DNA from 3 places in the Streptomyces sp. MAI_2237 genome. Region 3 is predicted to be linked to each of the others. Evidence: riboswitches for the same ligand, from Rfam matches in the RefSeq annotation. Region 3 holds a riboswitch; each other region holds the start of a gene.
What was found. Region 3 has a riboswitch for cobalamin ahead of LN251_RS03225 (cobalamin biosynthesis protein). Riboswitches for the same ligand answer to the same signal wherever they lie in the genome.

Region 1: it holds a riboswitch for cobalamin, as region 3 does, so the genes downstream of both, nicT (Nickel transporter NicT) here and LN251_RS03225 (cobalamin biosynthesis protein) in region 3, are expected to answer to the same signal.
Region 2: it holds a riboswitch for cobalamin, as region 3 does, so the genes downstream of both, LN251_RS20015 (ribonucleoside-diphosphate reductase subunit alpha) here and LN251_RS03225 (cobalamin biosynthesis protein) in region 3, are expected to answer to the same signal.

What each region holds. Positions count from the first base shown of each region.
Region 1 covers NZ_JAJPGQ010000003.1:970,234-979,701, forward strand. Annotated here, with positions in the region: partial or broken gene LN251_RS14730 (helix-turn-helix domain-containing protein) at 1-57, shown strand, start outside; gene LN251_RS14735 (GAF and ANTAR domain-containing protein) at 306-1,067, shown strand; gene LN251_RS14740 (hypothetical protein) at 1,108-1,881, opposite strand; gene thrS (threonine--tRNA ligase) at 2,154-3,392, shown strand; gene LN251_RS14750 (nucleoside hydrolase) at 3,591-4,550, shown strand; gene nicT (Nickel transporter NicT) at 4,547-5,587, opposite strand; cobalamin riboswitch at 5,614-5,804, opposite strand; gene LN251_RS14760 (ArsR/SmtB family transcription factor) at 5,882-6,241, shown strand; gene LN251_RS14765 (LAETG motif-containing sortase-dependent surface protein) at 6,309-7,214, opposite strand; gene LN251_RS14770 (DUF4142 domain-containing protein) at 7,464-8,207, opposite strand; gene LN251_RS14775 (DUF6445 family protein) at 8,438-9,124, shown strand; partial or broken gene LN251_RS14780 (DUF6479 family protein) at 9,145-9,468, opposite strand, start outside.
Region 2 covers NZ_JAJPGQ010000003.1:2,059,367-2,068,834, reverse strand. Annotated here, with positions in the region: gene LN251_RS20050 (extracellular solute-binding protein) at 1-828, opposite strand, end outside; gene LN251_RS20045 (GntR family transcriptional regulator) at 1,137-1,901, shown strand; gene LN251_RS20040 (carbon starvation CstA family protein) at 1,976-4,120, shown strand; gene LN251_RS20035 (YbdD/YjiX family protein) at 4,101-4,292, shown strand; gene LN251_RS20030 (DUF3311 domain-containing protein) at 4,428-4,691, shown strand; gene mctP (monocarboxylate uptake permease MctP) at 4,688-6,325, shown strand; partial or broken gene LN251_RS20020 (GNAT family N-acetyltransferase) at 6,409-6,910, shown strand; cobalamin riboswitch at 6,973-7,101, shown strand; gene LN251_RS20015 (ribonucleoside-diphosphate reductase subunit alpha) at 7,224-9,468, shown strand, end outside.
Region 3 covers NZ_JAJPGQ010000001.1:685,473-694,940, forward strand. Annotated here, with positions in the region: gene LN251_RS03210 (class II aldolase/adducin family protein) at 1-208, opposite strand, end outside; gene LN251_RS03215 (anion permease) at 456-1,700, shown strand; gene LN251_RS03220 (hypothetical protein) at 1,735-1,962, shown strand; cobalamin riboswitch at 2,092-2,231, shown strand; gene LN251_RS03225 (cobalamin biosynthesis protein) at 2,333-3,274, shown strand; gene LN251_RS03230 (cobyric acid synthase) at 3,271-4,806, shown strand; gene cobN (cobaltochelatase subunit CobN) at 4,803-8,456, shown strand; gene LN251_RS03240 (putative cobaltochelatase) at 8,453-9,468, shown strand, end outside.

The sequences.
Region 1 (9,468 bases), on a different contig from region 3:
CGTACGGCGCCGGGCACCACCACCCTCGGCCCGGCCCCCGCACAGCCGCCGCTGTGACGGTGCGACGGCCGCGGTGGCCTGCGCGGGGTGGCCTCGTGGGGGGGTGGGTGGTGTCGTGCGGGGTGGGGCCGGTGCGGCGGTCCTGGCGGGGACGGGCGGCCGGGTTTCGGGCGTGCGCACACGGGTAGTGCGGAAAGTCCCGCGCGGGCGTGCCCAGAGTCCGGGCCCCTGATTCGGCCCGTCCGCCGAGAGGCGACGAGACGAGGACGGTCACAGTACGGCTGTGACCGAAGGAGGCGGTGGCCGTGCGGTCCGGCGACGACCGCGAAGGGTTCTTCGGCGGTGCTCCTGGTCCCGGGGACGACCACGCCCCGGCCGAGGCCGTGATCGCCGAAGGGCTGCGCGGGGCCCGGCCCGAGGAGGTCCCCGGCCGGCTGTGCGCGGCGCTGGTGGACCTGCTGCCGGTGAGCGGCGCGAGCGTCTGCCTGCGGTCCGAGGGGCTGCCCGTACGCATCAGCGCCAGTGACGACGCGGCCTCCTACCTCGCGGAACTCCAGGCCACCGTCGGCGAGGGGCCGGGAATGCTGGCCGCCCGGCTCGGCGCCACCGTGCTCGCCTGCGACCTCACCGCCGGGCACGACGCACAGCGCTGGCCGGTGTTCGCGCACCAGGCGACGGCCGCCGGGGTCGCGGCCGTGTACGCGCTTCCGCTGGGCGTCGACGCGCTGTGCGTCGGCACGCTCGAGCTCTACCGGGGCACCCCCGGAGAGCTGACCGAACGGCAGCTGCGCACCGCGCGCCGGGCGGCCGGGCTCCTCACCGAGGCCCTGGTGACACTCCCGTGGAAGGAGAACGCCGAGCGGGGCGACGAGCCGTGGGTGTGCGGGCTGGCCGCCGACCACGACGAGATCAACCAGGCCGTCGGCATGATCATGGCGCAGCTCGGCGCCGACGCGGCGGAGGCGCTGGACCGGCTGCGCGGCCACGCGTTCGTCCTCGGCCGTACGGTCCTGGAAGTGGCGCGGGACGTGGTGGCGCGCAGGACGAGGTTCGACGGCGGTCTCTAGGATCGGCTGGGCTAGGTGGTGGGTGGTGGGTGGTGGGTCACTAGATTTGTGCTCGGCCCGACTTTCTGACCTCCGCCAGTCGGCGTACGCCCGTCTCCACCGCCGCTCGTGTCGCGTCCGGTGAGACGTCGCCCAGGCCGCCCAGGCTGACCGCGATCGTGTCGTCGCCGACGCGGACCGCGGCGACGTCCATCGTGAGCACCGTCGTGTCGCCGTCCGCCGTCTCACCGCTCAGCGTCACCCGCAAGCCCTGCCGGGCGTCCCCGAGCCGCGGCAGGTCGGCCTCCCTGACGGTCACGCCCTGCACGGCGCCGTGGGCGGTGACCGCCGTGAACGTCCCGCAGTCGCGCGGCACCGACTGCAGCCAGCCCAGCGTGCGGTCCACGTCCGGAGTGCTCAGGGCGAGGACCTGATAGCGCAGCTGGGTCTGGTCCAGCGGGTCGTCCAGACCCGTCACCGCCCGGGTTCCCGCGTCCCCGCCGAACAGGTCGTCGGCGTACAGGGCGTCCAGGAGGCGCCGGCACGCGGGCGACTCGGTCGTGGCCTTCAGCAGCCCGTCCCGCCAGGTCGCCGCCCCCTGCGTCGGCGCCCACGGCTCCCCGAGGTCGGTCGCGGTGACGAGGGCCGCCTGGGCCTCGGCCTGCGTGAGGGCCCGGGGGGCCGGCGGCGAGGTGGCGGCGGACGGTCGCGCGGAGGCGGGGGGCTTGTGTGCCGTGGGGGTGCCCGCCGTGCAGGCGGTCGCGGTGAGCAGCGCGGCCGCGCAGAGCACAGGCAGGGCGGACGGGGTGAGGAGGCGGGCGGGGGGGCGGGGCATCGGGGGCCTCCCGGGAGGGCGGACAAGATCGGCTGCCTCTCCAAGGGACCACTCCGTGGCCGGTGCCACCAGCGCGCCGGTCCGTCTGGGCTACCTCCAAAACGGTTCGCGTTCTCTTGTCGGTGGGCGCTACCGTTTTTTCATGCAGCGCGCCCCCTTGTGTTCCACGACGACGCCGGAGAAAGTCCCGGCGCGCTGATACGGATGTCCGAAGCCCCGGGGTGAGTCCCGGGGCTTCTTCGTCGGCCGGTCGCTCGCCCTCCCGTGCTGAAGTGAGGAGAGCGACCATGTACGACCACCGCCGTCTCGGCCGTGAACTGGACCTGTTCGACACCGACCCGTTGATGGGCGCGGGACTGCCGTACTGGCTGCCCGACGGGGCGATCGTGCGGCACGAGCTGGAGGAGTACGTGCGCGGCGTCGAGCGCGCCGCCGGCTACCGGCACGTGTACTCGCCCGTGCTGGGCAAGCGGGAGCTGTACGAGATCTCCGGGCACTGGTCCCACTACAGCGACGACATGTTCCCGCCGATGCGGCTGGGCGGCGAGGAGGTCGTGCTGCGGCCCAGTCTGTGTCCCCATCACGCGCTGATCTACCGGTCCCGGTCGCACAGTTATCGCGAACTGCCGCTGCGGATGGCCGAGGTGGGGGGCATGTATCGCGCCGAGCTGTCGGGCGTGCTCGGCGGGCTCACCCGGGTGCGGTCCATCCAGCTCAACGACGCCCATATCTTCTGCACCCCGGATCAGGCCGTCGAGGAGGCGCGGGACGCTCTGCGGCTCATCCGGCGGGCCTACGCCGATCTGGGCATCGGGGCGGCCCGCTTCCGGCTCTCGCTTCCCGGGGAGGGCGGCAAGTACGTGGCCGGGGAGGGGCTTTGGGAGCGGGCCACCGGGCTGCTGCGGGAGGTGCTGGACGCCGACGACGTCCCGTACGAGGCCGTCGCGGGCGAAGCCGCCTTCTACGGGCCCAAGATCGACGTGCAGGTCGTCGACTCCGCGGGGCGTGAGGCCACTCTGTCCACCGTGCAGATCGACTTTCACCAGCCCGAACGATTCGGCCTGCAGTACGTCGGCGCCGACGGGGCCAAGCACCGGCCCGTGATGGTGCACCGCAGCGTCATCGGCAGTGTGGAGCGGGCGGTCGCGCAGCTCGTCGAGGAACACGGCGGCGCGTTCCCGGTGTGGCTGGCGCCCGTGCAGCTCGTGGTGCTGCCGGTCGCGGAGGAGCAGCGGGAGCAGGCGGAGGCGCTGGTGCGGCGGGCGCTGGCGCTGGGGGTGCGGGTGGAGTCGGTGGGGCCGGAGGTGGGGAGTCTGGGGGCCCGGATCCGGGGCGCTCGGTTGGTGCCGTACCAGGCCGTGATCGGTGCCCGCGAGGCCGGCGGCGGGCAGGTGGGGGTGCGGCTGCGGGACGGGCGGCGGGTGGGTGTGATGCCCGGCGAGGAGCTGCTGCTGCGGATCGGGGAGCGGGTTGTGGCGCGGGGTGGCTTGTTGTGGGAGGGCGGCGCTTAGCGTCGGTGGGTGGGGCGGGGCCGCGGCGGGGGGTGTCCGCCCTCGTTCGGGCGGTGCTGTGGGTTGATCCGTGCTGTGTCCTGACGCCCGACACTGCGGGCGGGCACCCCCCGCCGCGGCCCCTTCTCGCCGTCCGCGGCTGCTGCCTTCTCGGGGCGGGCGTCGTAGAGTCGCTGGTAGGTGACGAGAGGAGTCGTCGTGGTGGGCATTCCGGTGATCATCGACTGTGACACCGGTGTCGACGACGCCCTGGCGCTGCTGTTCGCCGTGCGGCATCCCGGGCTCGATCTGCGGGCGGTGACCTGTGTCGCCGGGAACACGGACGTGGACGGTGTGGTCCGTAATACGTTGATTGTGCTGGAGCAGGCCGGGGCGCCCGATATTCCGGTCGCCCGGGGTGCTGAGCGGCCGTTGATCGAGCCCGCGCGGTCCGCTCCGGTGCACGGGGCCGACGGGATGGGCGATCTCGGGTTGCCCGCGCCCGGGCGGCGGCCGGTCGACGTCGATGCCGTGACGCTGCTGCACAGGGAGATCCTTGCTTCGCCGCGTCCGGTGACGCTGATTCCCACCGCGCCCCTGACCAACATCGCGCTGCTGCTGCGGACCCATCCCGAGGTCACCCGCAACATCGAGCGGATCGTGTTCATGGGCGGCGCGGTGGCGACCGGCAACGCCACGCCCGTCGCCGAGTTCAACGTCTGGCACGATCCCGAGGCGGCCGCCGTGCTGCTGACCGCCGGGGTGCCGATCACCATGTACGGGCTGGACGTCTTCACCCAGGTCGTCGTGCCCAGTGCCGATGTGCATCGGCTGCGGGCGAGTGAGGAGCCCGGGACCCGGCTCGCCGGTGAGTTGCTCGCCCATCGGCCCGCCCATCCCGGTGAGGCGCCCGAGGCCGAGGAGGCCGGTGGGCTCGGGGACGCCGGTGCCGTGTGCGCCGTCGTCGACCCCGCGGGGATCGGCACGCAACTGCTGCCGGTCGAGGTCTCCCTCGCGCCGGGGCCGACGCGAGGGCAGACCGTGGTGGACCGGCGCCCTCGGCCCGGCGAGGCCGAGCACCATGAGGGCGCCCGTGAACAGGCCCTGGTCGATGTGGCGTTGGACGTGGACGCGGAGCGGTTCGTGAAGCTTTATCTGGACGCTGTCGAGCGGGGCTAGTCCGCTTCGGCCGTGCGGGCCGTCCAGCGCTGTTCCACCTTCGCCAGGCGCCAGTACGCCAGTGCGGCCGCCCAGACGACGACGAACAGGCCCACGATGACGTAGCCGATGTTGCCGACGTCGAGGCCCACGAGTTCCATCGTGCCGATGAAGAAGGCGACCACGATGGACAGGCCGGTGATGGTCAGGTTGTAGAAGACCTTGCGGACCGGGTGGGAGAACGCCCACTGGTAGGCGAAGTTCATGAACGTGCCGTCGAGGGTGTCGAACAGGCACATGCCCGCGGTGAAGAGCAGGGGCAGGCAGAGGATCGCGTACCAGGGCAGGCCCGCCGCCGCTCCGGAGCCGGCCATGACCATGAGGGTGACCTCGGTGGCCGTCTCGAAGCCGAGTCCGAAGAGGAAGCCGACCGGGTACATCTGGCCGGGGCGGCTGATGGACCGGGTGAGACGGCCGAGGAAGCGGTTCATGAAACCGCGCGAGTCCAGGTGGCGTTGGAGCTCGTTCTCGTCGTACGTGCCCGCCCGCATCGCCCGGAAGACGCGCACGATGCCGACCAGGGCCACCAGGTTGAGCGCCGCGATGAGGTAGAGGAAGGCGCCCGCGACGGTCGTCCCGAGGAAGCCGAGGACCTGATGGGTGCCGGAGTTCTGGTTGGTCACCTTGTCAGCGAGCTGCGTGCCCGCCGCGATCATCACGGCCAGCACGATCACCACGCTGGAGTGCCCCAGCGCGAACCAGAACCCGACGGACACGGGCCGCTTGCCGTCGGCCATCAGCTTGCGGGTGGTGTTGTCGATCGCGGCGATGTGGTCGGCGTCGAAGGCGTGCCGCACGCCCAGGGTGTAGGCGGTGATGCCCAGGCCGATGCCGAAGGCCTTGGAACCGACCTCGTAGTGGCCGGGAACCACCAGGAGGAAGAGGATTCCGAAGGCGACGATGTGAAGGGCGGCGATCACCGCCACCAGTCCTGCGGTCTTGACGGTGTCCTCGCGCCGCCAGCGGAAGGAGACGTCCTTGCTCTCGGGCAGGGTCATGCGATCAGCTCCAGCACCTCGTGGATCTTTCGTGAGCTGCCGTGGCCGGTCTCCTGGCTTACGGGTCGTGCGTTCCCGGATCCGCCTTCCCGGCCGTCGTACGACGGCCAGTGGCTGTCCCCAGCGGGACGTGGACCGGCAACTCCCCGATTCACAGTGGCGAGGGCCGCGTCGGCATCGCACCGACTTCCCGAGCACCACGGCCCGCCCACCGTAGGGGGCCACCCGCACTCCTGCATAGCTGCACAGCTGGGCAGGTATGCAAGATCACACAGGGGCTGCGAAAATGGCCTCATGCATCTCGTCCCGGCCGATCGCGCAGACCGCCGCACCATCGACGGCCACCGGGTGTGCGACGCCATCGCCGCCATCGGTGACGAGGCCCATGTCCGTGCCTGGGCCGACCGCTTCTCCCTGCTCGCCGACGCCAAGCGGCTGGCCCTGCTGATCGCGTTGCACCGCACCGGGCCGCTGGCCGTGTCCGATCTGGCGATCGCGACGGGCATGAACGACCCGGCCGTCTCCCAGGCGCTGCGGCTGCTGCGCGCCGCCGGTGTGGTCGCCGGGGAGAAGGAGGGGCGGGTCGTGCGCTACCGGATCGTCGACGAGGACGTACGGCTGCTGCTCAAGCACTGTGCCGCCGACGTCACCTGACGGCGTGCGGACATGACGGACGCCCCGGAGCGGGGGATCCCCGGGGCGTCCGTCGTTCGGGAGTGGTTCAGGAGCGGGCGCCGCGCCGGCGTCGGCTCGCGACGACGATCGCCGCGCCGCCGGCCAGGAGGACCGCCGCGCCGCCGGCGATCAGGCCGGAGCCGCTGCCGCCGCCGGTCTCGGCGAGGTCGCCTCCGCCGCCGTTCGGCGTGGCCGCCGGCACGCTGGTGGACGCGGACGCCACCGGGGTGTCCGACGCCGGCATCGAGGCGCTCGGCGGCGGGGTGGGGCTCTCCTCGGCCGGGGTCGAGGGGGTCGTGGAGGGCGTGGCGGGGGGCTGCGACTCGGTGGTCGTGCAGTCCTTCGTGCCGCCGTTCCAGGACGCGATCAGCTTGTCCTTGATGACCGCGTGGTCCGGGCCGGCCGGCAGGTCGCCGTGCTCGAAGCCGTCGTTCGCGCCCTGCTTGCCGTCGAACTTGGTGGCACCGCGGTAGAGGTCGATCTGGGCGAAGCAGCCCGCGTCCGGCACCGAGATGTCGAGGGAGTCGGTCTGGCCCGGCTTGACCGTCACGGTGTCGAAGTCGACGAAGACCTGCTCGCCCGAGGTGGCGAAGGTGGCACCGTGGGCGAGGTAGGAGGCGAGCGATGCGGTGCAGGTGGAGGCGTCGCCGGCGGTACGGACCTTGATGTGGACCTTGCCGTCGTCGGTGGGCCTGAGGGTGTGGTCGTCGACCTTGACGGAGTCGTAGAAGCCGGTGCCGTCGAGGGAGAACTGGCAGCGGTCGGTCTCCGTCTTGGTGCCGGCGCCGGTCCCGGGCTTGTAGGAGCCGCCGGACTTCCAGCCGTCCCCGCCGGGGGCGCCGCCGTGCGCCCAGGCACCGGAGGCGGCGGCGACGGTGGCGGCGCACAGGGCGAGCGACGCGGCGCCCGTTCCGAGCAGTCGGCGCGCGGTGACACGTCTCGCTATGGACATGGCGGATGATCCCCACTTCGGCATGTGCAGTACCCGGCGGGGGCCGCGGGCAGCGTGAGGGCATGCGGCGGCCGGCCCTGCCGGGTGGTGGTCGGAGTAACAACTGGCTCACTGGTCACATGAGCCTCGGTGCGCTCACATCGTGGATGCCGTGATCGAACGCTGTCAACCTGCGGTGACGCAGCGGTAGTTCAATCTTGCATCACAATTCCGACACAAGCGGAAGGCGGCCCTTCCGGTGTCCGCTGCTCAGCCCACGGTCGGGGTGGGGCTGGCGTTCGGGCTGGACTCGCCCGGCAGGACCGGGGGTTGGGTGGTGCTGTCCACCGGCGGGGTGAGCACGATCTCGGGCTGGCCGGCGGCCGGGGGCGGCGGGGTCAGGTCCTTGGCGGGCAGCTTCGGCGGGGTGGTCTGCTGGAAGAGCACCTGGTCGAAGTTGACCAGACCGGTGTTCTCCATGACCGTGATGTGGTCCAGCACCGTCGCGTTGGCCTGGTCGGCCAGGGTCCGCACCACCGAGTTCGTGGTGGTGGAGCGGATCTTCGCGATGGTGTTGAAGATCGAACCGTGCGTCACGCGCAGGATGTTGGCGAAGTCCGTGTCGAACTGCTTGCCGCTGTCGGCCTTGAGCGTGTTGACGAACCCCACCTGCTGCGGGCTGGCCACGTTGGGGATGGTGATGTTGAGCATCCTGCTGATCTTGCGGCAGCTGGCGTCCAGCGCCGCGTGACCGTCGATGAGGTGCTTGCTGGCGGTCTTGACCGCCGCGCTCTGCCCCTTCTGCAGGCCCAGCTGCCCGACGGGGTACTCCCACAGGCCCGCCGCGCGCACCTTGACCACGAAGTCCCGGTCCGCCTCGGTCAGCGGCCCCCACTGGGTCTGCGCGATGACGTTCGTGCCCGAACTGGACACGGTGTTCACCCCGAGCATCGAGGGATAGGCCAGTGCGACAAGGGTCAGACTGAGGGCACCGCCCACGAAGAGAGTCCCCATCGCGTTCCGCGAAAAGCGCACCGTGCCTCCTGCCTCATCGGTTTTCCCGCCGTCGTGCAGCGGGGTCGGACGCAGGGGAGTACGGACGGCGCAGGGCATCGGAACCTTTTGATTTGGTAAAATCCCACGGGTGTGAGGCGGGTCATGCGGTGGTGTTCATGACATGCGTTGACGGAACGTTGACCACTTCACGGGAGAGTCGAGACGCGCCCCCGACCTAGATTCGGCCCATGCCCCCACAGCCCGCGCCCCGGGTCCCCGCGGCCCTTCCCGTCCTGCCGTACCGCAAGCCCACCAAGGGCCGCGACTACTGGGTCATCGACGACGTGCTGCCCGACGTGGACGCCGTACGCGCGCGCTGTCTGGCGAAGGACGACTGGGTCCGGGGCTATCCCTACACCACGGAGACCTGGCCCGGGCTGCGGACGATGCCGGGGCTCGAACCCGCGGAGCTCGCCCGGGTCGAGCGCCTGGTGCGGCAGGCGACCGGGGCGAAGGAGCTGTGGGTGCAGCAGGCGCCGGGCGGCGGGACCCTCAACCACAATTGCGTCCAGGTCGTCGGCGAGGGCGAGAGCGAGCCGCGTCCGCACACCGACTCGCGGGCGCTGTGCCGGTACGCGGCGGTGCTCTACCTCAACCCGGGCGTCGGCAAGGACTGCGGCACCGCCTTCTACCGGCAGTCCCTGCCCGGCGGCCGGCTCGGCGGCAACATCGTGCAGGCGCCGCACAACAACCTCGTCGAGGCCCTCGGCACCCGGTACGTGCCCGCCGACCACTTCGAGGAGGACGTACGCGTCCCGCACCGCTACAACCGGCTGCTCCTCTACAGCGCCAACCTCGTGCACAGCGCGACCGGTTACACCGGCAGGACGCTGGAGGAGAAGCGGATGACGGCGGTCTTCTTCTGGATGGCCTGAGCGGCCGGCGCTACCTCTGCCCCAGGGCCGCCGCTGCCGAAGGAACCGCTGGAGCCGGGCATCCAGCGCCGGCGGTGCTGATCCTTGCCGGTCCGCGTCCCCGCGTGATGGAGCTCGTACGGCATCAGGCGCTCGCCGTCCTCCGCGTGCGGGACCTCGTCCGGTTCGCGTACCTCGCTCATCTCGTGGACGGCTCCGCCGTCGGGAAGGTGCGGCTGCTCGCCCGGCAGGGGCCGCGGGAGCTCGCGGTCGCGCACCCGCATGCCGAACCAGAAGGCCCAGATCAGGGCACCGGCGATGACCAGGCCACCGACGAAGGCGGCGATCACGTTGAGTACGTCACC
Region 2 (9,468 bases), on a different contig from region 3:
GCCCTCCCACGCGGCGCCGAAGATCATGCCGGACTTGCCCTGGCCGTAGACGATGTAACGGTCGGACTCGTCCTTGGTCTTGTCGCCGTGCATGTACTTGTCGACGACGTTCTTGAACTCGGTCAGGCCCTTGATCGACTCGGGCGAGGAGAGGTTGGCCTTCCACTGGCCGCCCTCCTCCTTGGCTATGGAGCCGCCGGCGTCGTAGACGAAGGACATGGCCGCGTACCAGTCACGGGTGGGCTGGTACCAGGCGGAGAACTTGTTCCCCTCCTTCTTCTGCACCTTGTCGAGGGCGGCGGTCAGTTCGGCGTACGTCTTCGGAGCGGACTTCACGCCGACCGAGGCGAAGAGGTCCTTGCGCCAGTTGGCGACGCGGCCGCCGGCGTAGTACGGGACGCCGTAGGTCTTGCCCTGGTACGTCACCGACGCCTTGAGGCCGTCGAGCCAGGCCGAGGAATTGTCGAACTTCGAGGCGTCGACCGGGGCGAAGGCGCCCTTGACCATGTAGCCGAGCATCTCGGTGTTGCCCATCTCGACCACGTCCGGCACCTTGTCGGTGGCGAGGACCGCGTCGAGCTTGGTGTTCTTGTCCGGCCAGCCGTAGTACTCGTGCTTGATCTTGATGCCGGGGTGCTTCTTCTGCACGGCCGCGTCGGCCGCCTTCACCAGGTTCGGCCAGTTGTTCTGGGCGTCGACGGTGAGCCAGACGGTCAGCTCCTTGGCGTCGGTGCCGGACGTCGAGCCCTTGTTGTCGCTGCCCCCACACGCGGCGACCGAGACCATCATGCCCGCGATACCGATCGCGGCTGCCAGCTTGCGCTTCACGCCACCCTCCTCAGGGATGCCCACACCTCCCCGCCCATGCGCCGGGACCTGAACCAATGGTGTAGACCAGTACCCGGAGCTTGGACCAGACCAGGAAGCCTGTCAAGGGTGCTCGAAACCGCCCTGACCAGCCGTTATGCGACCTACATATGCAGGAACCTTTAAGTAAGAAACCAGCGAAAAGAGCATCGGCGGAGTAGTCTCGTCCGCTAGACCACTTGGCCCTGTGGACTAGACCAACAAAGACGGCGACGGTATACAGAAGGGATCACGAAGTGACCCGCATCCGTCAGCCGGGAAGGCAGAGCATGAGCAGCGACGTCAGCAGTGCGGAGACCGAGGGCGGGGCAGGCGTCCGCACCGCGCGCGTGCCCAAGTACTACCGCCTCAAGAAGCATCTGCTCGACATGACGGAGACGCAGTCGCCCGGCACCCCCGTACCGCCCGAGCGCACCCTCGCCGCCGAGTTCGACACCTCCCGCACGACCGTGCGCCAGGCGCTGCAGGAGCTGGTGGTCGAGGGCCGGCTGGAACGCATCCAGGGCAAGGGCACCTTCGTGGCCAAGCCGAAGGTCTCCCAGGCCCTCCAGCTCACCTCCTACACCGAGGACATGCGCGCCCAGGGTCTGGAGCCGACCTCGCAGCTGCTGGACATCGGCTACATCACCGCCGACGACCGCCTCGCCGAGCTGCTCGACATCACCGCCGGCGGCCGGGTGCTGCGCATCGAGCGGCTGCGCATGGCCAACGGCGAGCCGATGGCCATCGAGACCACCCACCTCAGCGCCAAGCGCTTCCCCGCCCTGCGCAGGTCCCTCGTCAAGTACACGTCGCTCTACACGGCGTTGGCCGAGGTCTACGACGTCCACCTCGCCGAGGCCGAGGAGACCATCGAGACCTCGCTGGCCACCCCGCGCGAGGCGGGCCTGCTCGGCACCGACGTGGGCCTGCCGATGCTGATGCTCTCCCGGCACTCCTTCGACAAGGACGGCGAGCCGGTGGAGTGGGTCCGCTCGGTGTACCGGGGCGACCGGTACAAGTTCGTGGCACGGCTGAAGAGGCCGATGGAGTAGCGCACTTGGTGTAGCGCAACCGCCGCCGCTGCTCTACGGTCCTCCCGACTCCGTCTGGACGGGAGGACCGCCTCGTGCGTACCGCGAACGTCCGAACCATCGTCGTCTGGACCCTCGTCGCGCTGGTCGGCGCGGCGGGCTGGTCCGTCCTCGCCCTCGCCCGGGGCGAGAACGTCTCCGCCGCCTGGATGGTGGCGGCCGCCCTGGGCAGTTACGCGATCGGCTACCGCTTCTACGCGAAGTTCATCGCCAACCGGGTCCTGAAGGTCGACGGCACCCGCGCCACCCCGGCCGAACGCCTCGACAACGGCATCGACTTCCACCCCACCGACCGCCGGGTCCTGCTCGGCCACCACTTCGCCGCGATCGCGGGCGCCGGTCCGCTGGTAGGGCCGGTACTGGCCGCGCAGATGGGGTATCTGCCCGGCACCGTCTGGATCATCGCGGGGGTGATCTTCGCCGGGGCGGTGCAGGACATGGTGGTGCTCTTCTTCTCCACCCGTCGGGACGGCCGTTCGCTCGGCCAGATGGCCCGCGAGGAGATCGGCCCCTTCGGCGGCGCGGCGGCCCTGATCGCCGCCTTCGCCATCATGATCATCCTGCTCGGGGTGCTGGCGCTGGTCGTCGTCAACGCCCTCGCCGCCTCGCCGTGGGGGACCTTCTCCCTCGCGATGACGATTCCCATCGCCCTGCTGATGGGCTTCTACCTGCGCGTCCTGCGGCCCGGCCGAGTCGCCGAGGTCTCCCTGATCGGCGTCGCGCTGCTGCTGCTCGCGCTGGTCGCGGGCCGCTGGGTGGCCGAGTCGTCGTGGGCGGACACGTTCACACTCGCGCCCTCGACGCTGGTGATCTGGCTGGTGGCGTACGGCTTCATCGCCTCGATCCTGCCGGTCTGGATGCTGCTGGCGCCCCGCGACTACCTCTCCACCTTCATGAAGATCGGCACGATCGCGCTGCTCGCGCTGGGGGTGGTGATCGCCCTGCCGACGCTGAGGATGGATGCGGTGACCGGCTTCGCCACCCGCGGCGACGGCCCGGTCTTCGCCGGCTCCCTCTTCCCGTTCGTCTTCATCACCATCGCCTGCGGCGCCCTGTCGGGCTTCCACTCGCTCATCTCCTCCGGCACGACGCCGAAGATGATCCAGAAGGAGACGCAGGTCCGCATGATCGGCTACGGCTCCATGCTGATGGAGTCGTCGGTGGCGATCATGGCGCTGGTCGCGGCGAGCATCATCGACCCGGGGGTGTACTTCGCGATGAACGCGCCGGCCGGTGTCATCGGCACGACGGTGCAGAACGCCTCGCAGGTGGTGAGCGGTTGGGGTTACCACATCTCCCCCGCGGACCTCGCGCACGCCGCGAGGAACGTCCAGGAGTCCTCCCTGCTCTCCCGCACCGGCGGCGCGCCCACGCTCGCCGTCGGCGTCTCGGAAATCTTCGCCAAGGTCACCGGCGGCAGCCTCCGGGCCTTCTGGTACCACTTCGCGATCATGTTCGAGGCGCTGTTCATCCTGACCGCGCTGGACGCCGGCACCCGCGTGGGCCGCTTCATGCTGCAGGACATGCTGGGCAATGTCATACGGCCGTTCAGGAACATCGGCTGGAAGCCCGGGCTGGTCCTCACCAGCGGTGTCGTGTGCGCCCTGTGGGGTTACTTCCTGTGGGTCGGCGTCCATGAGCCGCTCGGCGGGATCAACCAGCTCTTCCCGATCTTCGGCATCTCCAACCAGTTGCTGGCCGCCGTCGCCCTGGCCGTCTGCACCACGCTGCTGGTGAAGTCCGGCCGGCTGAAGTGGGCCTGGATCACGGCCGTCCCGCTCGCCTGGGACGCCACGGTCACCCTCACCGCCAGCTGGCAGAAGGTGTTCTCCGGTGACCCCAAGGTCGGCTTCTTCAAGCAGCGTTCGGTCTTCCAGGACGCGATCGACGCCGGGAAGGTGCTGCCGCCCGCCAAGACCATGGACGACATGCACACCGTGGTCGTCAACTCCACGGTGGACGGCGTCCTGTCGGCGGTGCTCGCCCTGCTGATCGTCGTCGTGATCGCGGACGCGCTGCGGGTGTGCGTACGGCACGTCCGCCGGCCCGCGCTGTCCACGCTCAGCGAGTCGCCGTACGTCGAGTCGAGGATCACCGCGCCGGCGGGCCTGATCCCGACCCGCGCGGAGCGGGAGGAGGAGCGCCGTGCGGTCGTCGGCACTGCTGCGCCGGGCGATTAGGGGCGTGCGCTGGTATGTACGGGAGCTGACAGACGAGTCGGCGTACGAGCGGTACGTGGCGCACGTGCGCAGAACGCACCCGGACGCGGCGGTGCCCTCCCGGCGCGAGTTCGAGCGCATGCGGACGGACCGTCAGGAGGAGGACCCGCGCCAGGGCTTCCGTTGCTGCTGACACCGATGTCGGGCCTTCACGGAATCGACATGCCGATATGCTGACTAGGTCTTCCGCTCCCGTGACGGCGTGACCTAGATTGCCTGCGCATTACACACGTGATCACAGGTGATCGTGAGGGGACGGAGCCGCCGTATGTCCGATGTGCCTGAAGTGAGACCTCCGGTGGTGACCCCGGTCCGGGTGGTCATCGCCGTCTGCCTGATCGCGCCCTTCGTGGCGATGCTGTGGGTCGGTTCCTACGCCAAGACGGACCCGGCGTTCATCGGCATCCCGTTCTTCTACTGGTACCAGATGCTGTGGGTGCTGATCTCCACCGCGCTGACCATGACCGCGTACAAGCTGTGGCAGCGCGACCAGCGCTCCCGTGGCGTGCACAAGGGCGGTGAGGCGAAGTGAAGGACGGTGTGAACGGCGTCGCGCTCGGCGTCTTCGTCTTCTTCTTCGTGGCCGTCACGGTCATGGGCTTCCTGGCCGCGCGCTGGCGCCGGGCCGAGACCGAGCACTCGCTGGACGAGTGGGGCCTGGGCGGCCGGTCGTTCGGCACCTGGATCACCTGGTTCCTGCTCGGCGGCGACCTGTACACCGCGTACACCTTCGTCGCGGTGCCGGCGGCGATCTACGCGGCGGGCGCGGCCGGCTTCTTCGCGGTGCCGTACACGATCCTCGTCTACCCGCTGATCTTCACCTTCCTGCCCCGGCTGTGGTCGGTCTCGCACCGCCACGGGTACGTCACCACCTCGGATTTCGTGCGCGGGCGGTTCGGCTCGAAGGGGCTGTCGCTGGCCGTCGCGCTGACCGGCATCCTCGCGACGATGCCGTACATCGCGCTCCAACTGGTCGGCATCCAGGCGGTGCTGGACGTGATGGGCGTCGGCGGCGGCGAGAACACCAACTGGTTCGTCAAGGACCTGCCGCTGCTGATCGCCTTCGGCGTGCTGGCCGCGTACACCTACTCGTCCGGTCTGCGGGCCCCCGCGCTGATCGCGTTCGTGAAAGACACGCTGATCTACATCGTCATCGCGGTGGCGATCATCTACATCCCGATCAAGCTGGGCGGCTTCGACGACATCTTCGCCAAGGCCGGCCAGGCGTTCAGCCAGACCAACCCGGTGACGGGCAAGCCGCGCGGCGCGCTGGCCCCGGCGGAGGCGACCCAGTGGACGTACGCCACCCTGGCGCTGGGCTCCGCGCTCGCCCTGTTCATGTATCCCCACTCGATCACCGCCACGCTCTCCTCCAAGAACCGTGACGTCATCCGCCGCAACACCACGATCCTGCCGCTGTACTCGCTGATGCTGGGTCTGCTGGCGCTGCTCGGCTTCATGGCCATCGCGGCCGGAGTCAAGGTCACCAACGGCCAGTTGGCGATCCCGCAGCTGTTCGAGGACATGTTCCCGAGCTGGTTCGCGGGCGTGGCCTTCGCGGCGATCGGCATCGGCGCGCTCGTCCCGGCGGCCATCATGTCCATCGCGGCCGCGAACCTGTTCACCCGCAACATCTACAAGGACTTCATCAAGCCGGACGCGACGCCGGCGCAGGAGACCAAGGTCTCCAAGCTGGTGTCCCTGCTGGTGAAGGTCGGCGCGCTCGTCTTCGTGCTGACCATGGACAAGACGGTCGCCATCAACTTCCAGCTGCTGGGCGGCATCTGGATCCTGCAGACCTTCCCGTCCCTGGTCGGCGGCCTGTTCACGCGCTGGTTCCACCGCTGGGCGCTGCTCGCCGGCTGGGCGGTCGGCATGGTCTACGGCACCCTCGCCGCCTACGGCGTCGCCTCGCCGACCAACCCTTCGCAGAAGCACTTCGGCGGCTCCAACGCGGAGATCCCGGGCATCGGCGAGATGGGCTACATCGGTCTGACGGCGTTCGTGCTCAACGTGGTCGTGACGGTGGTCCTGACCTTCGCCCTGAAGGCGCTGAAGGCGCCGGACGGCGTCGACGAGACCAGGCCGGAGGACTACACGGCGGACGCGGGCGACGCGGGCGTCCAGGTGGAGCTGCCGCCGGCCACGGCGGGAACCTCGCACTAGGCACCACCGGTTGCCGCGAGTTCGGCGGGCCGTCGGAGGAATCCGGCGGCCCGTCGTCGTATTCGTCCGGCAGACTCGGCCCCATGGACATCGTGGTCAGGCCGGTGGAACCCGGCGAGTTCGGTGCCCTCGGCGAGATCACCGCCGGGGGCCTACGTCCAGGACGGCCTGCTGGCCTTCGGGGAGAGCGACTGGTACCTGGAGGAGCTGCGCGACGTCGCCAAGCGCGCGGCGGCCGCCGAGGTCCTGGTGGCCGTCCGCGACGGCCACCTCCTCGGCGGCGTCACCTTCGTCCCCGCAGGCGGCCCGATGGCCGACCTCGCCCGCCCCGGGGAGGCCGAGATCCGCATGCTGGCCGTGGCCGGCGCGGCCCGCGGCCAGGGCGTCGGCGAGGCCCTCGTGCGGGCCTGCGTCGACCGCGCGAGGGCCGCGCAGTGCACCGGCGTGGTCCTGTGCACCCAGCCCACGATGCGTGCCGCGCACCGCATCTACGAACGCCTCGGCTTCGTCCGCGCGCCCGGCCGCGACTGGCGTCCGATCCCCGGTGACGCGTTCACGCTCCTCGCCTACGAGTTGGCGCTCTGACACGCTCCGAAGTCGCCACGACACAACATATGGGGGCGGTGTTCCCGCCCGGCACAAGATGTATGCTCATGCTCGCTGTCGCCGCAGGGGAATCCGGTGCGAATCCGGAACTGTCCCGCAACGGTGTACTCATGCGCGTTCGTCCGCGTATGGGCGTCAGTCCGAGGACCTGCCGACAGTGCGCCCTGGCCGCCGTGGCCCGGGTGCCATGACGTCCGGGCCTCGTGGAATGGGCCGGTGGACGCGACGCCGCGTGCGCTCGTGAGCTGCCCCCTGCCCGCAAGGCCCCGTGCCGAGCGAGGGAGAGCCCCACGTGACCATCGCGCCAGCCGATCCGGCTTCAGCGGCGACGGAGACCGACGGTCCCGGAACCGCACTGCTGCGGACCCTGACCGAGCTCACCGCCGACCTTCCCGACGCCGACCCCGGCCGGGTCGCCGCCGCGGCGCTGCGCGGCCGGTCGGCGCACGCCGACGAGGCGGAGCTGCGCGAGCTGGCCACCGAGGCGGCGGCGGGCCTGATCTCCGAGGACCCCGACTACAGCAGGCTGGCCGCCCGGCTGCTGACCGTCTCCATCGCCGCCGAGGCCGCCTCGCAGGGCGTCACGTCGTTCACCGGGTCCGTCGCGGTAGGGCACCGCGAGGGCCTCATCGCCGACCGCACCGCCGAGTTCGTACGCGTCCACGGCGACCGCCTAGACGCGCTCATCGACCGCCGGGCGGACGACCGGTTCGGCTACTTCGGCCTGCGCACCCTGCACAGCCGCTACCTGCTGCGGCACCCGATCACCCGCAAGGTGGTCGAGACGCCCCAGCACTTCATGCTGCGGGTGGCCGCCGGGCTCGCCGAGGACGACAGCGTCCGCGCCCTGGACGAAGTCGCCGCCCTCTACGGCCTGATGAGCCGCCTGGACTACCTGCCCTCCTCCCCCACCCTGTTCAACTCCGGCACCCGCCACCCGCAGATGTCGTCCTGCTACCTCCTCGACTCCCCCGAGGACGAGCTGGACTCCATCTACGAGCGCTACCTCCAGGTCGCCCGCCTCTCCAAGCACGCCGGGGGCATCGGCATCGCCTACTCCCGCATCCGCGGCCGGGGTTCGCTGATCCGCGGCACCAACGGCCACTCCAACGGCATCGTCCCGTTCCTGAAGACCCTCGACGCCTCGGTCGCCGCCGTGAACCAGGGCGGCCGGCGCAAGGGCGCGGCCGCGGTCTACCTGGAGACCTGGCACTCCGACATCGAGGAGTTCCTGGAGCTGCGCGACAACACCGGCGAGGACGCCCGCCGTACGCACAACCTGAACCTCGCGCACTGGGTCCCGGACGAGTTCATGCGCCGGGTCGACGCCGACGAGCGGTGGTCGCTGTTCTCCCCGGCGGACGTGCCGGAGCTGGTGGACCTGTGGGGCGAGGAGTTCGACGCCGCCTACCGCAAGGCGGAGGCCGCGGGCCTCGCGAGGAAGACGCTCCCCGCCCGGGACCTGTACGGCCGCATGATGCGCACCCTCGCGCAGACCGGCAACGGCTGGATGACCTTCAAGGACGCGGCCAACCGCACCGCCAACCAGACCGCCGAACCGGGCCACGTCGTGCACTCCTCCAACCTCTGCACGGAGATCCTGGAGGTCACCGACGACGGGGAGACGGCGGTGTGCAACCTGGGTTCGGTGAACCTCGGGGCGTTCGTCCGCGACGGCGACATGGACTGGGAGCGGCTGGACGAGACGGTCCGCACGGCCGTCACCTTCCTGGACCGCGTGGTCGACATCAACTTCTACCCGACCGAGCAGGCGGGCCGTTCCAACGCCCGCTGGCGCCCGGTGGGCCTGGGCGCGATGGGTCTGCAGGACGTCTTCTTCAAGCTGCGCCTGCCCTTCGACTCGCCCGAGGCCAGGCGGCTGTCGACGCAGATCGCCGAGCGGATCATGCTCGCCGCGTACGAGGCGTCCGCCGACCTCGCCGAGCGGAGCGGACCGCTGCCTGCCTGGGAGAAGACCCGTACGGCTCGCGGTGTCCTGCACCCCGACCACTACGACGTGGAACCGGCCTGGCCCGAACGCTGGGCCGCCCTGCGCGAGCGCGTCGCGGCCGTCGGGCTGCGCAACGCCCTGCTCCTCGCGATCGCCCCGACCGCCACCATCGCCTCGATCGCCGGCGTCTACGAGTGCATCGAGCCACAGGTGTCGAACCTGTTCAAGCGCGAGACGCTGTCCGGCGAGTTCCTCCAGGTCAACTCGTACCTGGTGCGGGAGCTGAAGGAGCTGGGCGTCTGGGACGCCCGGACCCGCGAGGCGCTGCGCGAGGCCAGCGGCTCGGTGCAGGACTTCGCCTGGATCCCGCAGGAGGTCAGGGCGCTGTACCGCACCGCCTGGGAGATCCCGCAGCGCGGCCTGATCGACATGGCCGCGGCGCGCACCCCGTACCTGGACCAGTCGCAGTCCCTGAACCTCTTCCTGGAGACGCCGACCATCGGGAAGCTCTCCTCGATGTACGTCTACGCCTGGAAGAAGGGCCTGAAGACGACGTACTACCTGCGCTCGCGCCCGGCGACGAGGA
Region 3 (9,468 bases):
CCAGGACGGTGTCGCCGACCCGCACCGAGACGTTGCCGGAGGTGCCGACGACCAGGCCGTCGGCGACGGTACGGCGGGCCGTGGCGACGAGCGCCTCCCAGGCACGCGCCTCCTCGGGGAGGGCGGCCCTCCCCTGTCTCCGCGGCACGTCCCGCGCGTCCTCCCGGAGATCCCGCCCGTCGCCCTGGTCCCGCCGCTGCTCAGCCATACGGCGATCCTGCCAAAGAGGGTGCCGGACGTCTCCGGGCGCGTGCGCTTCAGGGCGGAAACCGCTCGTCCGAAACGTGCGGTCGCATACAACCCCTACCGCTCCGGCACCGGTGCCAGGCCGAGCGTGACCGCACGACCCGTGAGGCCCCGTTTCCGACACTCTGATGCCCACCTCAGTTCATCTTCCGTTCACCCAGGTTATTTACGGTCAACCGTCCGATGACTTCGAACGATTGCCTGGGTAAATGGAAAACTTCTCGCTGATCCTCGCGATTGTGGTGGTAACCGCACTCGCGTTCGATTTCACGAACGGTTTTCACGACACCGCCAACGCGATGGCCACCACCATCTCGACCGGTGCACTCAAGCCCAAGGTCGCGGTGGCCATGTCCGCCGTGCTGAACCTTGTGGGCGCTTTCCTCTCGGTGGAGGTCGCCAACACGATCTCCAAGGGTCTCGTCGACGAGACCGGCATCCGTCCCGAGGTCATCTTCGCCGCCCTGGTCGGCGCGATCCTCTGGAACCTGCTGACCTGGCTGGTGGGCCTGCCCTCCAGCTCCTCGCACGCCCTCATGGGCGGTCTGATCGGCGCCACCGTCGCCTCGGCCGGCTTCGGCGCGGTCCACGGCGACGTGCTCGCGACCAAGGTTCTCCTCCCGGCGCTCGCCGCCCCGATCGTGGCCGGTCTGGCCGCGTTCCTCGCGACGCGCTTCTCCTACACCCTGGACAAGAAGGCCGACGGCAAGGCGGCGGCCAAGGGCTACCGCGCCGGGCAGGTCGCCTCGGCCGGCCTGGTCTCCCTGGCGCACGGCACGAACGACGCGCAGAAGACGATGGGCATCATCACCCTCGCCCTGGTCGCCGGCGGTGTCGTCGCCCCCGACGCCGACCCGCCCACCTGGGTCATCCTCTCCGCCGGTCTGGCCATCGCGCTCGGCACCTACATCGGCGGCTGGCGCATCATCCGCACCATGGGCAAGGGCCTGACCGAGCTGCGGCCGCAGCAGGGCTTCGCCGCCCAGACCAGCGCCGCCACGGCGATCCTGGCCTCCTCGCACCTCGGCTTCTCCCTGTCCACCACGCACGTCGTCTCCGGCTCGGTGATGGGCGCGGGTCTGGGCCGCAAGGGCGGTGTGGTGCGCTGGTCGACCGCGACCCGCATGCTGGTCGCCTGGGTCCTCACCCTCCCGGCCGCCGCGCTCGTCGGCGCGGGCGCCGAGTCCGTCACGGACCTCGGTGACTGGGGCACCGCCGTCGTCGCCGTCTTCCTGGTCGCCGCGAGTGCCGCGATCTGGAAGCTCTCGCGCCGCGAGGTCGTCGACGCGTCCAACGTCAACGAGACCGAGGAACCGCCCGGCGTGGTGACCACCGCCATCGCCGCCGTGACCCCGCCGCCCGCGAGCCCGGTCACCGAGGAGCTGACGGCCACCATCTCGGCGCCGGCCACGACCCCGACCACGGAGCCGGCGGCCCCGCCGGCCGCCGTCTGAGTCCCGAGCATCAGGTAACGAAGGAATCAGCAGCATGAAGATCGACTGGGCAGCTCTGGGCTCCGTCTTCGGCGTCAGCCTCGCGGTCACCGTAGGTCTCGTCGCCCTGTTCACCCTCGGCGTGATGGGCCTGTCCCGCAAGGAGCGGGCCGTGGCCGAGGGCAACTCCGCGACCCTCGCGGCGACCGGGGCCTACGTGGCCTTCGCGGGATGCGCGGCGGCCGTCGCGTACGGAATCTCGCTCATCATGAACAAGGCCTGAGAGCCTCGAACGCACCTGTGATGCCGGGACGGTGATCCGTCCCGGCATCACGCGTTCCGGTGACCCCGGCGACCCCCTGCGTGTGGGCCTCAGCACACTCCCGCGCCGCAGGTCAACGGCAAGTTGACTGCCGTTCGGGCGCATGGTGGACTGCCGGAGCCATGTACGGCGGCAAGGGAGGAAGCCGGTGCGATTCCGGCGCGGTCCCGCCACTGTCACCGGGGTAGGTAGCCCCGGGAGCCAGGAACTCCCACCGCCGGTCTCGTCGAACCAGGGCGCGGACACCCTGAGTGAGGACATATCGCCATGCGCGGCTGCCTGTTGAGGTTCACCACCCCCGTCCCGCCCGACCCTTCGGCGGGCTGACCCGGTGCGGGCCGATCGCGTCTTCGCGTACGGCGCCGCCGCCGGACTCCTCGGTGACCAGCTCCTCGGCGATCCCCGCCGCGGGCATCCGGTCGCCGTGTTCGGACGTGCCGCCGGCGCCGTCGAGAGAGTGCTGTGGCGCGACCACCGCGGGTGGGGCGCGCTGCACACCGCCGTGTGCGTGGGCGGCGCCGTGGCCCTCGGTGCCGCGGCGCAGTCGCTCGTACGTCCCTCCCGTGCCGCCTCCGTCGCGCTGACCGCCGCCGCCACCTGGGCCGTGGTCGGCGGTACTTCGCTCGCGCGCGAGGCACGGACCGTCGGGCGGGCCCTGGAGGCGGGGGACGTCGAGGCGGCCCGGGCGCGGCTGCCGCATCTGTGCGGGCGGGACCCGCAGGCGCTGGACGCCGCCGGGATCGCGCGGGCCGTGGTGGAGTCGGTCGCCGAGAACACCTCCGACGCGGTGGTGGGGGCGCTGGTGTGGGGAGCCGTCGGCGGGGTGCCGGGGCTGCTGGGCTTCCGGGCCGTCAACACGCTGGACGCCATGGTCGGGCACAGGTCGGCCCGTTACCGGCGCTACGGCTGGGCCTCGGCGCGCCTGGACGACGTGGCCGGATGGCCGGGTGCCCGGTTGACGGCCGGGCTCGCGACGGTCGCCGGGGGCGATCCGGCGGGCGCGGTGCGGGCCTGGCGCGCCGACGCCGGACGGCACCCGAGCCCCAACGCCGGGCCCGTGGAGGCCTCGTTCGCGGGAGCGCTCGGGGTGCGCCTGGGCGGGACCTTGTCGTACGGAGGGCGGGTCGAGCACCGGCCCGTGCTGAACAGGGAGGGGCGGCCGGTGGAGGTCGGGGACATCGAGCGGGCCGTGCGGCTGTCGCGGCGCGTGGGACTGCTCGCGCTCGGCGTGAGCGTTGCGGCGCGCGCCCTGCTGAAGGGGCGTGCGTCATGAGCGGCGGCGGGCTGCTGGTCGCCGGGACCACCTCCGACGCGGGCAAGAGCGTCGTCACCGCGGGGATCTGCCGCTGGCTGGTGCGACAGGGCGTCAAGGTCGCGCCGTTCAAGGCGCAGAACATGTCGCTGAACTCGTTCGTGACGCGCGAGGGCGCCGAGATCGGGCGGGCGCAGGCCATGCAGGCCCAGGCCTGCCGGATCGAGCCGACCGCGCTGATGAACCCCGTGCTGCTGAAGCCGGGCGGCGAGCAGAGCAGCCAGGTCGTGCTGATGGGCCGGCCCGTGGGCGAGTTGAGCGCGCGGGGGTACCACGGCGGCAGGCAGCAGAAGCTGCTGGGGACCGTGCTGGACTGTCTCGCCGAACTGCGGGGCACGTATGACGCGGTGATCTGCGAGGGGGCGGGCAGTCCTGCCGAGATCAACCTCAGGCGCACGGACATCGTGAACATGGGCATCGCCCGCAATGCCGGGCTGCCCGTGCTGGTGGTCGGGGACATCGACCGCGGGGGTGTCTTCGCCTCCTTCTTCGGGACGGTCGCGCTCCTGTCCCCCGAGGACCAGGCGCTCGTCGCCGGGTTCCTCGTCAACAAGTTCCGCGGCGACGTCGGCCTCCTGGAGCCCGGCCTCGACATGCTGCACGGGCTCACCGGGCGGCGGACGTACGGCGTCCTGCCCTTCCGGCACGGGCTCGGCATCGACGAGGAGGACGGACTGCGCGTGTCCCTGCGCGGGACCGTGCGGGAGTCGAACACCGCCCCGCCGGTGGGCGAGGACGTGCTGCGGGTCGCGGTCTGCGCGATCCCGCTGATGTCCAACTTCACGGACGTCGACGCACTGGCCGCCGAACCGGGCGTCGTCGTGCGGTTCGTGGACCGGCCCGAGGAACTGGCCGACGCGGACCTGGTCGTCATCCCGGGGACCCGCGGGACCGTCCGGGCCCTGGAGTGGCTGCACGAGCGGGGACTCGCCGACGCGCTGCGCCGACGGGCCGCCGAACAGCGCCCGATCCTCGGTGTCTGCGGCGGCTTCCAGGTCCTCGGCGAGCACATCGAGGACGAGGTGGAGAGCCGGCGCGGGCAGGTGACGGGCCTCGGAATCCTGCCCGTGCGGGTGCGGTTCGCCCGTGAGAAGACCCTCACCCGGCCGGTGGGCGAAGCCCTCGGCGAGCGGGTCGAGGGGTACGAGATCCATCACGGGGTCGCCTCCCTGAGCGGAGGGGAGGCGTTCATCTCCGATGACGAAGGACACAGCCTCGACGGCTGCCGGGTCGGCCAGACCTGGGGCACCCACTGGCACGGTTCACTGGAGTCGGACGGCTTCCGGCGCGCCTTCCTGCGCGAGGTGGCGGCCGCCGCGGGCCGCCGTTTCGTGCCGGCCGGCGACACCTCGTTCGCCGCGCTGCGCGAGGAGCAGCTCGACCGGCTCGGCGACCTGATCGAACAGCACGCGGACACGGACGCGCTGTGGCGGCTCATCGAGTCCGGCGCGCCGCAAGGACTGCCTTTCATTCCACCGGGAGCGCCCGCATGAGCACTGTGTTGTTGTTGTCCACCGCCGACACGGACCTGTTGGCGGCGCGGGCCGCGACCGGCGCCGACTACCGGATCGGCAACCCGATGCGGGTGGACGTGGCGGAGGAACTGCCCGCGCTCCTCGACGGCGCCGGCATCGCCGTCGTACGGCTGCTCGGCGGCAAGCGGGCGTGGCAGGACGGGCTCGCCGCGCTGAAGGCGTCCGGCGTTCCGACCGTGCTGCTCGGCGGCGAGGCCGTGCCGGACGCGGAGCTGATGGCCGAGTCGTCCGTGCCGGCGGGTGTGGTCGCCGAGGCGCTGAAGTACCTCGTCGAGGGCGGGCCGGACAACCTGACCGAGCTGGCGCGGTTCCTGTCCGACACCGTGCTGCTGACCGGCGAGGGCTTCGTCGAGCCGCAGAAGATGCCGGAGTACGGCGTCCACGGCTCGTACGAGCGCGTCGACGGCCGCCCGACGGTGGGCGTGCTGTTCTACCGGGCCCACGAACTCAGCGGCAACACCGCCTTCGTGGACACCCTGTGCCAGGCGATCGAGGCGCGCGGCGCCAACGCCCTTCCCGTGTACTGCGGTTCGCTGCGCGACGCGGACCCGGGGCTGTACGAGATCCTCGGCGGGGCCGACGCGCTCGTGGCCACCGTCCTGGCCGCCGGCGGCACGCACGCCTCGCAGGCCTCGGCGGGCGGCGACGAGGAGGCCTGGGACATCGGCGCGCTCGCCGACCTCGACGTACCCGTGCTGCAGGGGCTGTGCCTCACGTCGTCCAGGGCCGCCTGGGAGGAGTCCGACGCGGCCCTCTCCCCCATGGACGCGGCGATGCAGGTCGCGATCCCGGAGTTCGACGGACGGCTGATCACCGTGCCGTTCTCCTTCAAGGAGCAGGGACCGGACGACGTACCCGTGTACGTCGCCGACCCCGAGCGGGCCGCGCGGGTCGCTGGGATCGCCCTACGGCACGCGGCGCTGCAGCACAAGCCGAACGCCGACAAGAAGCTGGCGCTGGTCTTCACGGCGTACCCGACGAAGCACTCACGGGTCGGCAACGCGGTGGGGCTGGACACGCCCGCCTCGGCGGTGCGGGTGCTGGACGCGCTGCGGGAGGCCGGGTACTCGCTCACCGAATACCCCGCCGGCGGCGACGAGTTGATCCACCGGCTGATCGAGGCCGGCGGTCACGACGTGGAGTGGCTGACCGAGGAGCAGCTGGCCGCCGCGCCCGCGCGGGTGCCGCTCGCCGACTACCGGGCCTGGTTCGACAAGCTCGACCCGGAGCTGCGGGACGGGATGCTTCAGGCGTGGGGCGAGCCGCCGGGCTCGCTGTACGTCGACGGGGACGACATCGTGCTGGCGTGCTTGCAGTTCGGGAACGTCGTCGTGATGATCCAGCCGCCGCGCGGCTTCGGCGAGAACCCGATCGCGATCTACCACGACCCCGACATGCCGCCGTCGCACCACTACATGGCCGCCTACCGGTGGCTGGAGAACTCGTTCGGCGCCGACGCCATCGTCCACATGGGCAAGCACGGCACGATGGAGTGGCTGCCCGGCAAGGGGCTCGGGCTCAGCGGGGGCTGCGCGCCGGACGCCGTCCTCGGCGAACTGCCGCTGGTCTACCCGTTCATCGTCAACGACCCGGGCGAGGGCACCCAGGCCAAGCGGCGCGGGCACGCCACGGTCGTCGACCACCTCGTGCCGCCGATGGCCCGCGCGGACACCTACGGCGACCTGGCCAAGCTGGAGCAGCTGCTCGACGAGTACGCGCTCGTCTCCGACCTGGACCCGACCAAGGCGCCCGCCGTACGGGCCCAGATCTGGACGCTGGTGAAGGCGGCCGAGCTCCACCACGACCTGCACGTGGACGAGCAGCCGGACGACGCGGCGTTCGACGAGTTCGTCATGCACATCGACGGCTACCTGTGCGAGATCAAGGACGTGCAGATCAGGGACGGTCTGCACATCCTCGGCGGCGGTCCCGTCGGTGAGCCGCGCGTGAACCTGGTGCTCGCCGTGCTGCGCGCCTCGCAGGTGTGGGGCGGTCGGGCGAACGCGCTGCCGGGGCTGAGGTCCTGCCTCGCGGCCCACTTCGGGCTCGGCGAGAAGGAGCTGCTCGCCGAGCCGGGTGCGCCGGTGAAGGTGCCGGTCGAGCTGACGGATCTCGTCGAGGGGCCCTCCCGTTCGGCCGCGGACGCGATCGACCTGCTGGAGCAGCTGTGCCGGCGGATCGCGGAGGGCATGGAGGAGCGCGGCTGGGCGGCCGCCGAGAGCGGCCCGCTGGTGCGCGAGGTGCTGCGCACCGAACTGCCCGAGGCGGTGGCCGTGTTGGAGTTCGCGTGTACCGAGGTGGTGCCGCGGCTGGCCCGCACCACCGACGAGATCGGCCACATCCTCAAGGCGCTCGACGGCGGTTACGTCCCCGCCGGTCCCTCCGGCTCCCCCACCCGCGGTCTGGTCAACGTCCTGCCGACCGGCCGGAACTTCTACTCCGTCGACCCCAAGGCCATTCCCTCCAGGCTGAGTTGGGAGGTCGGGCAGTCGCTCGCCGACTCGCTCGTCCAGCGCTATCTGCAGGACACCGGCGAGTACCCGAAGTCGGTCGGGCTGACGGTGTGGGGCACGTCCGCGATGCGCACCCAGGGCGACGACATCGCCGAGATCCTGGCGCTGCTGGGCTGCCGGCCGGTGTGGGACGACGCCTCGCGCCGGGTGACCGGCTTCGAGGTGGTCCCCCTCGCCGAACTCGGCAGGCCGCGCGTCGACGTCACCGTCCGCATCTCCGGGTTCTTCCGGGACGCCTTCCCGCACGTGGTCGGGCTGATCGACGACGCCGTGCGCACGGTCGCCGAGCTGGACGAGAGCGCCGAGCACAACTTCGTGAAGGCGCACGCCGACGAGGACACCGCCGCGCACGGCGACCGGCGCCGGGCCACCGCTCGCATCTTCGGCTCCAAGCCGGGCGCGTACGGCGCCGGTCTGCTGCCGCTCATCGACGCCCGCAACTGGCGCTCGGACGCCGACCTCGCCGAGGTGTACGCGGTGTGGGGCGGCTACGCCTACGGACGCGGGCTCGACGGGCGGGCCGCGCGCGGCGACATGGAGACGGCGTTCCGGCGGATCAACGTCGCCGCGAAGAACGTCGACACCCGCGAGCACGACCTCGTCGACGCCGACGACTACTTCCAGTACCACGGCGGCATGGTCGCCATGGTGCGCCATCTGACCGGCGAGAGCCCCGAGGCGTACGTCGGCGACTCCGCCACCCCCGACCAGGTCAAGACGCGCACGCTCGGTGAGGAGACCCACCGCGTCTTCCGCGCCCGCGTGGTCAACCCGCGCTGGATGGCGGCCATGCGCCGGCACGGCTACAAGGGCGCCTTCGAGATGGCGGCGACCGTGGACTACCTCTTCGGGTACGACGCCACGGCCGGGGTCGTCGACGACTGGATGTACGAGAAGCTCAGCGCCGAGTACGTCTTCGCCCCGGAGAACCGGGAGTTCATGAAGCAGTCCAACCCGTGGGCGCTGCGCGGCATCACGGAACGGCTCCTGGAGGCGGCCGAGCGCGGGCTGTGGGCCGAGCCGGACGCCGAGACGCTGGAGCGGCTGCGCGCGACCTATCTGGAGCTGGAAGGCGACCTGGAGGGCGACCAGTGACCACCCCCTTTCCCTTTACCGCCGTCGTCGGTCAGGACGACCTGCGCCTGGCGCTGCTGCTGAACGCCGTCTCCCCGGCGGTCGGCGGTGTGCTGGTGCGCGGTGAGAAGGGCACCGCCAAGTCGACGGCCGTGCGGGCCCTTTCGGCGCTGCTGCCCGAGGTGGCCGTCGTGCCCGGCTGCCGTTTCTCCTGCGACCCGGCGGCGCCGGACCCGTCCTGCCCGGACGGACCGCACGAGCCGGGTGCGGGGACCCGGCGCCCGGCCCGGATGGTGGAGCTGCCGGTCGGCGCCTCCGAGGACCGTCTCGTCGGCGCCCTCGACATCGAACGGGCGCTCGCGGAGGGCGTGAAGGCCTTCGAGCCCGGCCTGCTCGCCGACGCCCACCGCGGGATCCTCTACGTCGACGAGGTCAACCTCCTCCACGACCACCTGGTCGACCTGCTGCTGGACGCGGCCGCGATGGGCGCGTCGTACGTGGAGCGCGAGGGTGTGTCGGTCCGGCACGCCGCCCGCTTCCTCCTCGTGGGCACCATGAACCCCGAAGAGGGCGAGCTGCGGCCGCAGTTGCTCGACCGCTTCGGGCTGACCGTCGAGGTCGCGGCCTCGCGGGAGCCGGACCAGCGGGTGGAGGTGGTCCGGCGCAGGCTCGCCTACGACGACGACCCGGCCGACTTCGCCGCGCGCTGGGCGGACGAGGAGTCCTCCGTACGTCAGCGGATCGTCGCAGCGCGCGAGTTGCTGCCGTCGGTGCGGCTGGGCGACGGGGCGCTGCGGCAGATCGCGGCGACCTGTGCCGCCTTCGAGGTGGACGGCATGCGGGCCGACATCGTGATGGCGCGCACCGCGTCCGCGCTCGCCGCGTGGGCGGGGCGGACGGACGTGCTGGCCGAGGACGTGCGGCAGGCGGCGCTGCTCGCGCTGCCGCACCGCAGGCGCCGCAACCCCTTCGACGCGCCCGGCCTGGACGAGGACAAGCTGGACCAGACGCTGGAGGAGTTCGGCGAGGAGGA